Regions from separate parts of the Streptomyces sp. NPDC006624 genome, predicted to be linked through region 1. Evidence: riboswitches for the same ligand, from Rfam matches in the RefSeq annotation. Region 1 holds a riboswitch; each other region holds the start of a gene.

The links. A riboswitch is a leader RNA that binds a small molecule or an ion and turns the genes downstream of it on or off. The one in region 1 is predicted to bind cyclic di-AMP.
Region 2: another riboswitch for cyclic di-AMP. It lies ahead of ABZY20_RS06685 (peptidoglycan DD-metalloendopeptidase family protein); the one in region 1 lies ahead of ABZY20_RS22695 (M23 family metallopeptidase).
Region 3: another riboswitch for cyclic di-AMP. It lies ahead of ABZY20_RS19945 (LysM peptidoglycan-binding domain-containing protein); the one in region 1 lies ahead of ABZY20_RS22695 (M23 family metallopeptidase).

Annotation. Positions count from the first base shown of each region.
Region 1 covers NZ_JBEXOM010000012.1:109,706-114,104, reverse strand. Annotated here, with positions in the region: gene ABZY20_RS22705 (pitrilysin family protein) at 1-887, shown strand, start outside; gene ABZY20_RS22700 (pitrilysin family protein) at 884-2,272, shown strand; cyclic di-AMP (ydaO/yuaA leader) riboswitch at 2,465-2,630, shown strand; gene ABZY20_RS22695 (M23 family metallopeptidase) at 2,643-3,431, shown strand; gene ABZY20_RS22690 (GntR family transcriptional regulator) at 3,674-4,369, shown strand.
Region 2 covers NZ_JBEXOM010000003.1:54,023-58,421, reverse strand. Annotated here, with positions in the region: gene ABZY20_RS06695 (TetR/AcrR family transcriptional regulator) at 1-1, shown strand, start outside; gene ABZY20_RS06690 (SGNH/GDSL hydrolase family protein) at 343-1,128, opposite strand; gene ABZY20_RS06685 (peptidoglycan DD-metalloendopeptidase family protein) at 1,365-2,300, opposite strand; cyclic di-AMP (ydaO/yuaA leader) riboswitch at 2,305-2,465, opposite strand; gene ABZY20_RS06680 (alpha-galactosidase) at 2,775-4,399, opposite strand, start outside.
Region 3 covers NZ_JBEXOM010000010.1:68,620-73,018, forward strand. Annotated here, with positions in the region: gene ABZY20_RS19935 (GNAT family N-acetyltransferase) at 1-881, opposite strand, end outside; gene ABZY20_RS19940 (HAD family hydrolase) at 1,056-1,904, shown strand; gene ABZY20_RS19945 (LysM peptidoglycan-binding domain-containing protein) at 1,868-2,638, opposite strand; cyclic di-AMP (ydaO/yuaA leader) riboswitch at 2,642-2,816, opposite strand; gene ABZY20_RS19950 (polyprenyl synthetase family protein) at 3,322-4,335, shown strand.

The DNA.
Region 1 (4,399 bases):
CCGCCCTCGCCTACCCCGAGGGCCACCCCTACCACCACACCCCCATCGGTTCCATGGCCGACCTGGACGCGGCGACCCTGGAGGACGCCCGCGCCTTCTTCCGCACCTACTACGCGCCGAACAACGCGGTGCTCTCCGTGGTCGGCGACATCGACCCCGAGCAGACGCTGGCCTGGATCGAGAAGTACTTCGGTTCCATCCCCGGCCACGACGGCAAGCCCGCCCCGCGTGACGGCTCGCTGCCGGAGACCCTCGGCGAGCAGCTGCGCGAGGTCGTCGAGGAGGACGTCCCGGCGCGCGCCCTGATGGCCGCCTACCGGCTGCCGCACGACGGCACGCGCGCGTGCGACGCGGCCGACCTGGCCCTCACCGTCCTCGGCGGCGGCGAGTCCTCCCGCCTCTACAACCGCCTGGTGCGCCGCGACCGCACGGCCGTGGCGGCGGGCTTCGGCCTGCTGCGGCTCGCCGGGGCGCCCTCCCTGGGCTGGCTGGACGTGAAGACGTCCGGTGACGTGGAGGTGCCGGTCATCGAGGCCGCGATCGACGAGGAGCTCGCCCGGTTCGCCGAGGAGGGCCCCACGGCCGAGGAGATGGAGCGCGCCCAGGCCCAGTTGGAGCGCGAGTGGCTGGACCGGCTGGGCACGGTCGCCGGCCGCGCCGACGAACTGTGCCGGTACGCCGTGCTGTTCGGTGACCCGCAGCTCGCCCTGACCGCCGTCCAGCGCGTCCTGGAGGTCACGGCGGAGGAGGTCCAGGAGGTCGCCAAGGCCCGCCTGCGGCCCGACAACCGCGCGGTGCTGGTCTACGAGCCCGTCGCCGACGAGGACGCCACCGACGAGGACACCGCTGCCGCGGCCGGAGACGAGAACGAGGAGGCGGCCAAGTGACCGAGCTCGCCGCGATGGACTTCCACCCCCAGCCCCAGGCGGGCGACGCCAGGCCCTGGGCCTTTCCCGCCCCCGAGCGCGGCACGCTCGGCAACGGCCTGACCGTCCTGCGCTGCCACCGCCCCGGCCAGCAGGTCGTCGCCGTCGAGGTGCTGCTCGACGCGCCCCTGGACGCCGAGCCGGCCGGCCTGGACGGCGTGGCCACGATCATGGCCCGGGCCTTCTCCGAGGGCACCGACAAGCACTCCGCCGAGGAGTTCGCCGCCGAGCTGGAGCGCGCCGGCGCCACGCTCGACGCACACGCCGACCACCCCGGTGTCCGGCTCAGCCTGGAGGTGCCGGCGTCCCGGCTGGCCAAGGGGCTCGGGCTGATCGCCGACGCCCTCAGGGCGCCCGCGTTCGCGGACAGCGAGGTCGAGCGGCTGGTCCGCAACCGCCTCGACGAGATCCCCCACGAGCTGGCCAACCCCTCGCGCCGCGCCGCCAAGGAGCTCTCCAAGGAGCTGTTCCCGGCGGACTCGCGCATGTCGAGGCCCCGGCAGGGCACCGAGGAGACGGTCGCCGCGATCGACTCCGCGGCCGTACGCGGCTTCTACGAGAAGCACGTCCGCCCCGCCACCGCCACGGCCGTGGTCGTCGGCGACCTCACCGGCATCGACCTCGACGCCCTGCTCGGCGACACGCTGGGCGCCTGGACCGGCTCGCAGGCCGAACCGCGGCCGGTGCCGCCGGTGACCGCCGACGACACCGGCCGGGTCGTCATCGTGGACCGCCCGGGCGCCGTGCAGACGCAGCTGCTCATCGGCCGCATCGGCCCGGACCGGCACGACCGCGTCTGGCCCGCGCAGGTGCTCGGCACGTACTGTCTCGGCGGCACCCTCACCTCCCGTCTGGACCGCGTCCTGCGCGAGGAGAAGGGCTACACCTACGGCGTGCGCGCGTTCGCCCAGGTCCTGAGGTCCGCCCCGGACGGCACCGGTGCCTCCATGCTGGCCATCAGCGGTTCGGTGGACACGCCCAACACCGGTCCCGCGCTGCAGGACCTGTGGACGGTGCTGCGCACGCTCGCCGCGCAGGGCCTGACCGACGCGGAGCGGGACGTCGCCGTGCAGAACCTGGTCGGCGTGGCGCCGCTGAAGTACGAGACGGCGGCGGCCGTCGCCTCGACGCTGGCCGACCAGGTCGAGCAGCACCTGCCCGACGACTACCAGGCCACGCTGTACCGGCAGCTCGCCGCGACCGGCACCGTGGAGGCCACCGCGGCGGCCGTCAGCGCGTTCCCGGTGGACCGGCTGGTGACCGTCCTCGTCGGTGACGCGGCGCAGATCAAGGGCCCGGTGGAGGCTCTCGGCATCGGCGAAGTCTCGGTGGTCGCCGCCGAGTAGCGGCACACGCGCGCGGGAGCCCTGGTTGTCTTCTAAGGCGCCAGGGCTCCTTTATGCCCGAATTGGTACGGAGGTTGCCTGTCTGCCCTGTGGGATGCGCTACAAAAGCCGGGATCCGTTTGGGAATTGAAAGTGCCCCCGCTTAGCGTCGTCCGGGCTGTTCGTCAGGCAGTGCGCCGCACCCGCGGCACCGGACAGTCATCGCCGAGTCCCCGTACGGCGCGAGCCAGGGGAGCCGGGGACCCACCAGTAGTCCCTGGGGTGAATCGGACGCCCGCGCGAGTCGCGAGGGGGTCCGTAGGAGACCTTCCTGCTCCGAACCCGTCAGCTAACCCGGTAGGCGAGAGGGAAGGAAAGGACCAGCCACTACATGGCGTTCACCCGCGCCACCGGGAAGCACCGTCGGCCCAGCCGGATGCAGCGTGGCACCGCCCGCGCCGCGGGCGTCGCGGCCCTCGCGACCACCGGCGTCATCGGCACCGTGGCCGCTCCGGCCGCCTTCGCCGCCGACCCCGCTCCCGAGCAGACCGGTCTCACCCCCGTGGTCACCATGGGCGACACCGTCGCCCAGCAGATCGACGCCCAGGCCGTCGCCCAGAAGCAGGCGGCCGAGGAGGCCGCCGCCAAGAAGAGGGCCGAGGAGGCCGCCCGCAAGCAGGCCGCCGAGATGGCCCGCAAGGCCAAGGAGGCCGCGGAGGAGGCCCGCGAGGCCAAGGAACGCGCCGCCCGCGAGGCCGAGCGCAAGCGCCTCAACACCTTCGTCTCCCCGATCGCCGGCTCGTACGTCTCCACCGGCTACCGGACCAGCAGCGGCCTGTGGTCCTCCGGCAGCCACACCGGCGTCGACTTCCACGCCGCCACCGGCACCTCCGTCCAGTCCGTCGGCATGGGCACCGTCGTCGAGGCGGGCTGGGGCGGTTCCTACGGCAACCAGGTCGTGATCAAGATGAACGACGGCACGTACACCCAGTACGGCCACCTGTCGTCCATCGGCGTCTCCGTGGGGCAGAAGGTCACCCCCGGCCAGCAGATCGGGCTGTCCGGCGCCACCGGCAACGTGACCGGCCCGCACCTGCACTTCGAGGCCCGCACGAGCCCCGAGTACGGCTCGGACATGGACCCCGTCGCCTACCTCCGCTCGCACGGCGTGAAGATCTGACCCACCCCGCCCCGCGTCCGAAGGCCCCGGCTCGTCGAGCCGGGGCCTTTCGGTGTTTCCGGTGACCACCGCCCGAACCGGCGCCCCGGATGAACGGGGTGTTCCCGGTCCGGACCGCCGGCGGTTGTCCAAAAAATATCCATGATTTCCGGCCCGCCGTCGGAAATTCCGGCTCATTGCAATAGAGTCACGGAACACGCGTCACGCGTCGGCGTTTCACGGGGATTAAGCGGAGGTCGGTCATGCGCATTCCCGCGCACTCGGTGTGCACGGCCATCCGGGACGACATCGTCGCGGGTGTCCACGAACGCGGCAGCCGGCTCACCGAGGAACTCCTCGCGCGCCGCTACGGCGTCTCACGGGTCCCCGTCCGGGAGGCGCTGCGCACCCTGGAGGCGGAGGGCTTCGTGGTGACCCGGCGGCACGCGGGCGCGTGCGTCGCCGAACCCACCGAGCAGGAGGCGGCCGACCTGCTGGAGATGCGCATGCTGCTGGAGCCGCTCGGCGCCGCCCGGGCCGCCCAGCGCCGCACCGAGGCCCACCTGAAGGTCCTGCGCGGCCTGGTCCGGCTGGGGCAGGAGCGCGCCCGCCGGGGCGGCAGCGAGGACCTGCGCTCCCTGGGCGGCTGGTTCCACGAGACGCTCGCGCAGGCCTGCGGCAGCCCGGCGCTCACCTCGACGCTCACCCAGATCCGCCACAAGATCGCCTGGATGTACGCCGTCGACGCGCCGGCCAGCCCGGTGGAGGCCTGGACCGAGCACGGCGCGATCGTCGACGCGGTGGCGCGCGGGGACAGCGAACGCGCGCGGGCGGTCACGGCGCTGCACACCGAGCGCGAGACGGCCGCGCACCGTCTGCGGTTCGGCTCCGCCGGGGAGCGCGCCGAGCGTGTGAGGAACTCGCAACATCCCGTAAACACGACGGGCCTGCGGCATTAACACACGAGCCGTATACAAAGAGCGGGGAAT
Region 2 (4,399 bases), on a different contig from region 1:
AGCGACCCGGCGTACCGCTGAGGGACGGCGGCAGGGGCTGCCGACCGCCCCTGGCGCCATGCGGGCCTGGGGCGGGCGGGCCCCGACTTCTCATCTACGCACGGCACGTGGCCGACAGCGAGACATACCGCGCCGCTGCCCCGGCGGCACGAGGGCAGCGGATCGCGGATCGCCCTCACCGGGACGCGCCCACGGCACGGCACCCCCAACTGCCGCTTCGCACACGGGACGTGGCCGACAGGCGCGTCCGCCCTCAGCCATGAGCGCGTCCACTCCCCGTCAGCCGGTGTGGCGCCTCCCACCGGAACCGCCACGGACCACCGCCCCATCAAGCCGTCGCCGCTACGCCACCGCCGCGATCCGCGACCGGATGTCGTCCGGGGACAGCGCGCCCTTCGCGGTCACGTGGTCGCCCGACGACTCCCCGCGCAACCGCCGCCCGATCCACGGCACCAGGAACTGCCGAGCCCAGTGCACATCGTCGCGCCGGACCTCGAGGGTGCCGCGCGGCGGGAGCGGGGGCCACTCCTGCTCGGGGTCGGCCGGTACCTCGATGCCGAGCACCTGGCCCGCGCGGAGCGCGACCCGGGTGTGCCCCTCCGGCGACAGGTGCAGCCGGTCCGCGTCCCACGCCCTGCGGTCCCGCACACTGCGCAGGGACCACAGGTCGAGCACCGGGCAGCCGTACCGGTCGGCGATGGCACGGACGTGCCCGTTGTAGGTGGCGATCTTGCCGCGCAGATGCTTCAGCACGGGCATGCCGCGCGTGTCGAACCCGGTCGTCACCATGACCGTGCCGGCCGCGGCGGCGAGCGGGGCGAGGGCCCGCTCGAAGCGCTCGGCCAGCTCGTCCGGATCGGTGCCGGGACGGAGGATGTCGTTGCCCCCGGCGCAGAACGAGACGAGGTCCGGAGCCATCTGGATGGCCCGCGGCACCTGGTCCGCCACGATCTGGTCGAGGAGCTTCCCGCGCACGGCGAGGTTCGTGTACCGGAAGTCGCCTTCGGGCCGGCGGTCGGCGAGCAGGACGGCGAACCGGTCGGCCCAGCCGACGAACGCCCCGTCGGGGCCGGGGTCACCGACGCCCTCGGTGAAGCTGTCCCCCACCGCCACGTACGACCCGATCACTACTCTGCTGTCACTCTTCGAATCGTCTGCCACAGCCGTTCATGATTCACCCTCGAATGTGACCTACGCGACCGTAGGAAGGGGTTGACGGGCGGTGAGATAAGCCACTTCCCAAGTGTTCGCCAATTCCGGAATAGGCGGCCCGACGGGGGCGTTGGCGGGCGAGCCGAAGGCCGGACCCGGGGATCGGGGTCCGGCCTTCGGTGTGCGTGTCAGGCAGGTGGTCGTGCGGTCGGTCAGCCGATGGAGACGCCGTGCGAGCGCAGGAAGGCGACCGGGTCCACGTCCGAGCCGTAGTCCGGCGTGGTGCGGATCTCGAAGTGCAGGTGCGGCCCGGTGACGTTGCCGGTCGCACCGGACAGGCCGACCTGCTGCCCGGCGGTCACGGCCTGGCCGGCCGAGACGGAGAGCTGGGACAGGTGGGCGTACTGGGCGTAGCTGCCGTCGGCGAGCCTGAGGACGACCTGGTTGCCGTACGCGCCGCCCCACCCGGCGGAGACGACCGTGCCCGCGCCGACGGCCTTCAGGGAGGTGCCGGTCGGGACGACGAAGTCGACACCGGTGTGGTAGCCGCTGGACCACATGCTGCCGGACATGCGGTACGGGGTGCCGACGGTGGCACCGTCCACCGGGGCGCTGTACCCGCTGGCGCTGGTCTCGGCGGCCGGCTTCGCGGCGGGCTTGGCGGCGGCCGGCTTCGCGGCGGTGCCGGCCTTGGAGGAGGACTCGGCGGCGGAGGACTTCTTCGCCTGCTTCTCGGCCGACGCCTTCGGCGCGGACGACTCGGCCTTCGGCGCGGACGCCGCCTTCTTGCCGAGGGACAGCTTCAGACCCGGGTGGATGAGCGACGGGTCGTCGCCGACGGCGTCGCGGTTGTCCGAGTAGAGCTTCTTCCAGCCGCCGCTGACGTTCTGGTCGTCGGCGATCTTCGCCAGGTAGTCCCCGGCCTTCACGGTGTACGTGCGGGTGGTGGCGGCCTTTTCGGCGCCCTGCTTCCCGGCGGCCGGAGCGGACTGGACGGCCTTTTCCGGAGCCGACTGCGGGGTGGCAGCGTGGGCGCCGGCGGCACCCATGAGCGGAAGGGCGAGAGCGGCGCCGCCGGTTCCGGCGACGGCGATGGAGCGGGTGAAACGCTGGGTTTTCGGACGGCGGTGCTTACCCTTCGCGGGCATGGCGAATTCCTCTCCGGCGCCTGCGAGGTGAGCTGTCGGGTGCGGGCTGGAGATGCCCGGCCGCGCCGAGGCGTGGCTTAACCCCAAGCCGTTCCGGGAACCGGAACAGGCGTCGTACCTGTGGGTCCCCCGCTCCTGCCGTACACGGGTCAGTGTGTGCGGGCTCCGGGCGGCGGCAGGATTAGGCGTCCGTCCGGATTGGTGTGGAACGTAAGCGACCAAGACGCAACCGGACAAGCTTGCGGTTGCCCGTGACGGCGTTTTCCTTGACGCGCCGCCACATTTCCCGTCACCGAGCGTGGATTACGGATCTCCGGTTTCCCTCAATAGCCCTGATTGACGCCGCAATTACGTGCACATGGCGACGACACATCGTCACGAATATGACGATGGTCACGCACCCTGTCCACAACCCCTTTACGAACGGGGCACGTTATGGCGAAGCGCCCTAAGCACCCCATTCGGACAGAACGACTACTTCCGCTTAAGGCGGACGACCGCGGCGTCGAGGTCCCCGCGCAGCCCGACCCGCAAACCGTGATGCAGCAGGACACCTCCTCGGTGCACTTCGCCCGTTTCGGGGCATTCGTACGTCGCCGCCGGGTCGAGCCCGCGCAGCCGGAGTGCCGGGACGGGCTCGCCGTAGCGCTGCGCCTGGAGCCAGGCGAGGACGACCGCCTCGTCGCCGAGGACGTACTGCACGGCACTGAGGCCGCCCTCCGGAGGCCGCAGCCGGTAGAGGTCCCCGCGCTGCACCACGGGGCGGATCTCCTTGTAGAGCCGCACCCACCCGCCCGCCTCGGCGAGCTCCTCCCGGGTCCACCGGGTGAGATCGCCGCCGATCCCCAGCACACCGGCCATGGCGCTGACGAACCGGAAGCGCAGGGAGCTGGACCGGTGGTTGAGCATGGCGTTCGGGCTGTCGGTGACCCAGGCGGCCATCACGCGCGCGGGGTGGATCTGGCTGAAGCCGTGCTGGATGGCGAGCCGGTCCAGCGGGTCGGTGTTGTCCGAGGTCCACACCTGGTCCGTGCGGCTCAGCACACCGAGGTCGACGCGCCCTCCGCCGCCCGAGCAGGACTCGAAGGCCACGCCCGGGTGCGCGGCCCGCAGCCGGTCGAGCAGGGCGTACAGGGCGCGCACGTGGTCGACCCACAGTCGCTGCGGGTAGGGGTCGTCCGGCCAGCCGGCGTCGGTGAAGCAGCGGTTGAAGTCCCATTTGACGTAGTCGATCGGGGCGCTGGACAGCAGCCCGTCGAGCCGCTCCCAGAGGTACTCCCGGACGTCCTCGCGGGCGAGGTTCAGCACCAGCTGATTGCGGAACTCCGTCCGCTTTCGTCCCGGTTGGTACTGCACCCAGTCCGGGTGGGCGCGGTACAGCTCGCTGTCCGGGTTGACCATCTCGGGCTCGACCCAGATCCCGAACCGCATACCGAGGCCGTGCACGTGGCGGGCGAGCGGCCCGAGCCCGCCGGGGAAGCGGTCCGGGTTGGGCGTCCAGTCGCCGAGCCCGGCCCGGTCACCGGTGCGCGCCCCGAACCAGCCGTCGTCGACCACGAACAGCTCGACCCCCAGGGCGGCGGCCCGCTCGGCCAGCGCCCGCTGCTGCTCCTCGGAGATGTCGAAGCCGGTGGCCTCCCAGGAGTTGAACAGCACCGGCCGGTCGCGGCCGGCGTCCGGGACGACGTGGTCGCGCTGATAGGCGTGCCAGGCGCGGCTCGCCCCGCCGAAGCCGCCGTCGCTCCAGAGCCCGGCGAAGACGGGTGTGGTGTACGCCTCCCCCGGGCCGAGCGTCAGCAGGCCCGAGTCGTCGTGTCCGGCGCCGCCGGTGATCTGCACGCGCGCGTCCGGGAGCCGGGCGACGGCGATCCGCCAGGACCCGGACCAGCCCAGGGCGCAGCCGTAGACCTCGCCGCGCTCCTCCGTCGCGTCGGTGTCGAGGGCCACCCAGGGCAGGTGCTGGTGGGAGGTGTGGCCGCGGCGGCTGCCGAGGACCTTCTCGCCGGGCGTGAGCTCGGAGCGCGCCAGCCGGGACTCGGCGCCCCAGCGGCCGTGCAGCTGGGACAGCCGCCAGGTGTCGCGCTCGGGCAGGGTCCAGG
Region 3 (4,399 bases), on a different contig from region 1:
CCCCGCCCCAGGTCGAGCGTGCCGACGCCCTCGGCGGCCGCGGCCTCGGCCATGCGCAGATGCAGCACCAGACCCGGCGAGTACTTCGAGAACTCCGGGTCGTACGCCGGGAACCAGCAGGCCAGCACCGATGCCGAGCGCAGCCCGAAGTGCGCGGCGACCGGCCGCTCCCCGGCGTACAGCACGGACAGCGTGCCGCTGCACTCCGGTGCCCGGGTCCGCGACAGCCGCCCGACGAGCCGGGTGATCCACTCCTGGGCGAAGCGGTCCCGGCGGCCCGTCCTGCGGTACTGCGCCGACTTCCACGCCATGAGCGTGCGCAGCGCGGCCGGGTCCCGCTCGTCGAACACGAACCGCACCGCGCCGACCTGCCGCCCCAGCCGGCGTTCCTTGGCCAGGGTGGTCTTCAGGAACTTCGGCGACCGGGCGCGCAGCACCGACTCGTAGGTCTCGTAGCCCTTCTCGACGTCGACGAGGAAGGTCGCGTGCTCCTCCGCCGCGTGCCGGACGAACAGCCGCTGCCCGGCCTCCAGGTTGTCGAAGGCGAAGCTCGACAGCGAGCAGGCCCGCAGCAGCTCGCCGGTCTCCAGGTCCAGGTCAGGCCGCAGGATCGCGCCCTGCGCGTCCGAGACGCCGAGCCCGATCGCCCGGCCCTGCCCCAACGGGCCCCGCTCGTACGGCAGGAAACCGGCCGGCTCCCGCCCCTCGTACACCACCGCGATCCGGGCGCGCGGCCTCACCAGACCGACGGCCGCGGTGAACTCCGGTTCCATGAAGGGGTTGCGCGGCGCCCCCGAGGCCGCGCGCAGCGCACGCCAGCGCTCCTTCTCCCCCTCGCCGAGCTCACCGGGCCCGGCCACACGAATGCGCCCACTGCTCAACCCGACCCCCCCGATCAAGTCCCCCCTGGACTCTTGGAAGGTACCGCCCGGGACGCCCTCACGGGTAGGTAGCGGACCATGTTGCTGCCAACCGGTGCAGAGGGGCCTTCAACCGGGCAATCGGTGTGCACCGTGCGATGAAACGTACGCGCCCACTGTCCGTATTCTCTGATCATGGCCGCACCCATCGCATATTCACTCATCGCCACCGACCTGGACGGAACGCTGCTGCGCGGCGACGACACCCTGTCCGACCGGTCCCTCGCCGCGCTCGCGCGGGTGGCGGACGCCGGTGCCCAGCACCTCGTGGTGACGGGCCGGCCGGCGCCCAGAGTGCGACCGCTCCTGGACGACCTCGGCGCCCGGGGGCTCGCGGTGTGCGGGCAGGGCGCGCAGGTGTACGACGCCGGCGCGAACCGGCTGCTGTGGTCCGTCACGCTGGACCGGGAACTGGCCGAGACCGCGCTCGGCAAGATCGAGGCGGAGGTGGGGGAGGTGTACGCGGCGGTCGACCAGGACGGGGTCGACGGGCTCACCCTGATCGAGCCGGGCTATCTCATGCCCCACCCGACCCTGCCCGCGGTACGGGTCGAGCGGCGCGACGAGCTGTGGGCCGAACCCATCAGCAAGGTGCTGCTGCGCCACCCCCGGCTGTCGGACGACGAACTGGCGGCGACGGCCCGCTCGGTGGTCGGCTCGCTGGCGACCGTGACGATGTCGGGGCCCGGCACGGTCGAGCTCCAGCCGTGCGGTGTCACGAAGGCGACGGGCCTGGCACTGGCCGCCGAGCACCTGGGTCTGCGGCCGGCCGACACCATCGCCTTCGGGGACATGCCCAACGACATCCCGATGTTCGACTGGGCCGCCCACGGCGTCGCGATGGCCAACGCCCATCCCGAACTCAAGGCCGTGGCCGACGAGATCACCCTGTCGAACGAGGACGACGGCATCGCCGTCGTCCTCGAGCGACTGCTGGGCGGTGCGGATCAGTACGGGCCGTTGACGTTGTCGATCGAGCCGTAGCGGTCGGCCGCGTAGTTGCAGGCTGCGGTGATGTTGGCGACCGGGTCGTACGGGTCGTACGGGGTGCCCTCGACGTGGTAGGCGGCGAAGGTCGGGTCGATCACCTGCAGCAGGCCCTTGGAGGGGGTGCCCTTGGCGGCGTTGGAGTCCCAGTTGTTGATCGCCTGCGGGTTGCCGGACGACTCGCGCATCACGTTGCGGTGGATGCCTTCGTAGGAGCCCGGGATGCCCTTCTGCGCCATGATGTCGAGCGCCTCGCGGATCCATCCGTCGAGGTTGTTCGCGTAGGTCTTGGCGGAGGCCTGGGTGGCCTGGGCGGCGCCGCCGGCGGGCTTGGCGGCCGGCTTCGCCGGGGCGGACGACGGGGTCGCCTTCTTCGCGGCGGGGGCCTTCACCGTCTTGACCTTCAGCTTCAGACCCGGGTGGATCAGCTTCGGGTCGTCGCCGACGGTGGCGCGGTTGTCCTTGTAGAGCTGCTTCCAGCCGCCCGAGACGTCGTACTTGTCCGCGATGCGGTAGAGCGAGTCGCCCTTGGCCACGGTGTGGGTGAGCGACTTGGCGGGCTGGGCGGCCTGGGGAACGGACCGCACGGCGGCGCTCTGGGGTTCGGCGGCGACGGCGTGCGTCGCGCCGAGGAGCGGCAGGGTCAGTGCCGCTCCGCCGGTGCCGACGGCGATGACACGGCGGGTGATCGGGTTCGTTCCGGTGCGACGGTGCTTACCTCGTGCGGGCATGGCGATGTTCCTCTCCGGCGCCTGCGAGGTGAGCTGTCGGGTTCGGGCCGGAAGATGCCCGGCCGCGCAGGGAGCTGTCGTTCCGTGCGCGGCTTCACCCCGAGCCGTTCCGCTGTGCGGACCGGCGACTTACCTGGGTCCCCCGCTCCTGCCCTGCGTGAGTGGTCGGTTCTGTGGGGTATCCGGGCGGGGGCAGGATTCGGCGTCCGCTCGGACAGGGCCGGAACGTATGCGAGAGCACATGTCGGGAACAAGCAGCGGCGTCACATATCGCGCCTGTTGACCTTGGTCGGGGGGTATGGGGGTGCTTGATCCTTTGCGGTTGCCAAGGCTCAACTGGCTTTCGGTGGACGGGGGTACGGGCCGGTGCCGGGGTGGGGCCGCCGGAGGGCGGAAGTGATTCAATTCACTGATCACGTTCCGGGGCGCAATGCTCCGCAAAGGGAATTTGCTCTATTCACACGGCAAATCGCATATCACCCACCACGTCATGGAAAGTGGATAAATGTCTGTTCTTATGAGCTGATCGGGAGCATGGCGGTCGTGATCGGATACCGCCCGGCCTGTAACCCCGGGCGCTGGCGGTGATCGAAACGTGACCGGATACGCTGACTCGAGTGAGGGCAGCGACCTATCGACAATCCGCGTAATCACCGGCAGACACAGCAGACAGGAGACCCCTCGTGACCGACGTCGGGCCGTTCGGGCTGAGCGTGCGGGACCAGGCTCTGGAAGCCGACGTCCAGGCCGGGCTGACGGCTGTCGAGGAAGGCTTGCTCGAGGCCACCAAGAGCGAGGTGCCCTTCATCACGGAGGCCGCCCAGCACCTGGTGCGCGCCGGCGGCAAGCGGTTCCGGCCGCTGCTGGTGATGCTCTCGGCCCAGTTCGGCGCCGACCGCCACGCACCCGGCATCGTGCCGTCGGCCGTCGTCGTGGAGCTGACCCACCTGGCCACGCTCTACCACGACGACGTGATGGACGAGGCCACCGTGCGCCGCGGGGTGGACAGCGCCAACACGCGCTGGGGCAACTCCGTCGCGGTCCTCACCGGCGACTTCCTCTTCGCGCGCGCCTCGCACATCCTGGCCGACCTCGGCCCGGAGGCGGTGCGCGTGCAGGCCGAGGCGTTCGAGCGGCTGGTGACCGGGCAGATCCTGGAGACCGCCGGACCGCAGGACGGCCGCGACCCCGTCGAGCACTACCTGGACGTGCTGGGCGGCAAGACCGGCTCGCTGGTCGCCGTCTCGTGCCGCTTCGGCGCGATGATGTCCGGCGCCGCCGACACGGTCGTGGACGTGCTCACCCAGTACGGCGAGCGGCTCGGCGTCGCCTTCCAGCTCGCCGACGACGTCCTGGACATCGCCTCCGACTCCCACGAGTCCGGCAAGACGCCCGGCACCGACCTGCGCGAGGGCATCCCGACGCTGCCGGTGCTGCGGCTGCGCGAGCGGGCCGCCCGGCTCGGTCTCGCGGACGACCTCGCCCTGTGCGAGCTGCTGGACTCCGACCTCACCGACGACGCCCGGCACGCCGAGGCCCTGCGCCTGCTGCGCGCCCACCCGGCGCTGGAGCAGGCCCGGCGGGACACCGTCCGCTACGCCCAGGAGGCCCGCTCGGCGCTGGCACCGCTGCCCGAGTGCGCCGCGAAGACGGCCCTGGTGGAACTGTCCGACGCCGTGGTGCACCGCGCCGGCTAGCCGCCGTCCCTCCTCACGACCCCTACGGGTCGGGGGAGATGCAGCCCTGTCGTGTCATACCGCA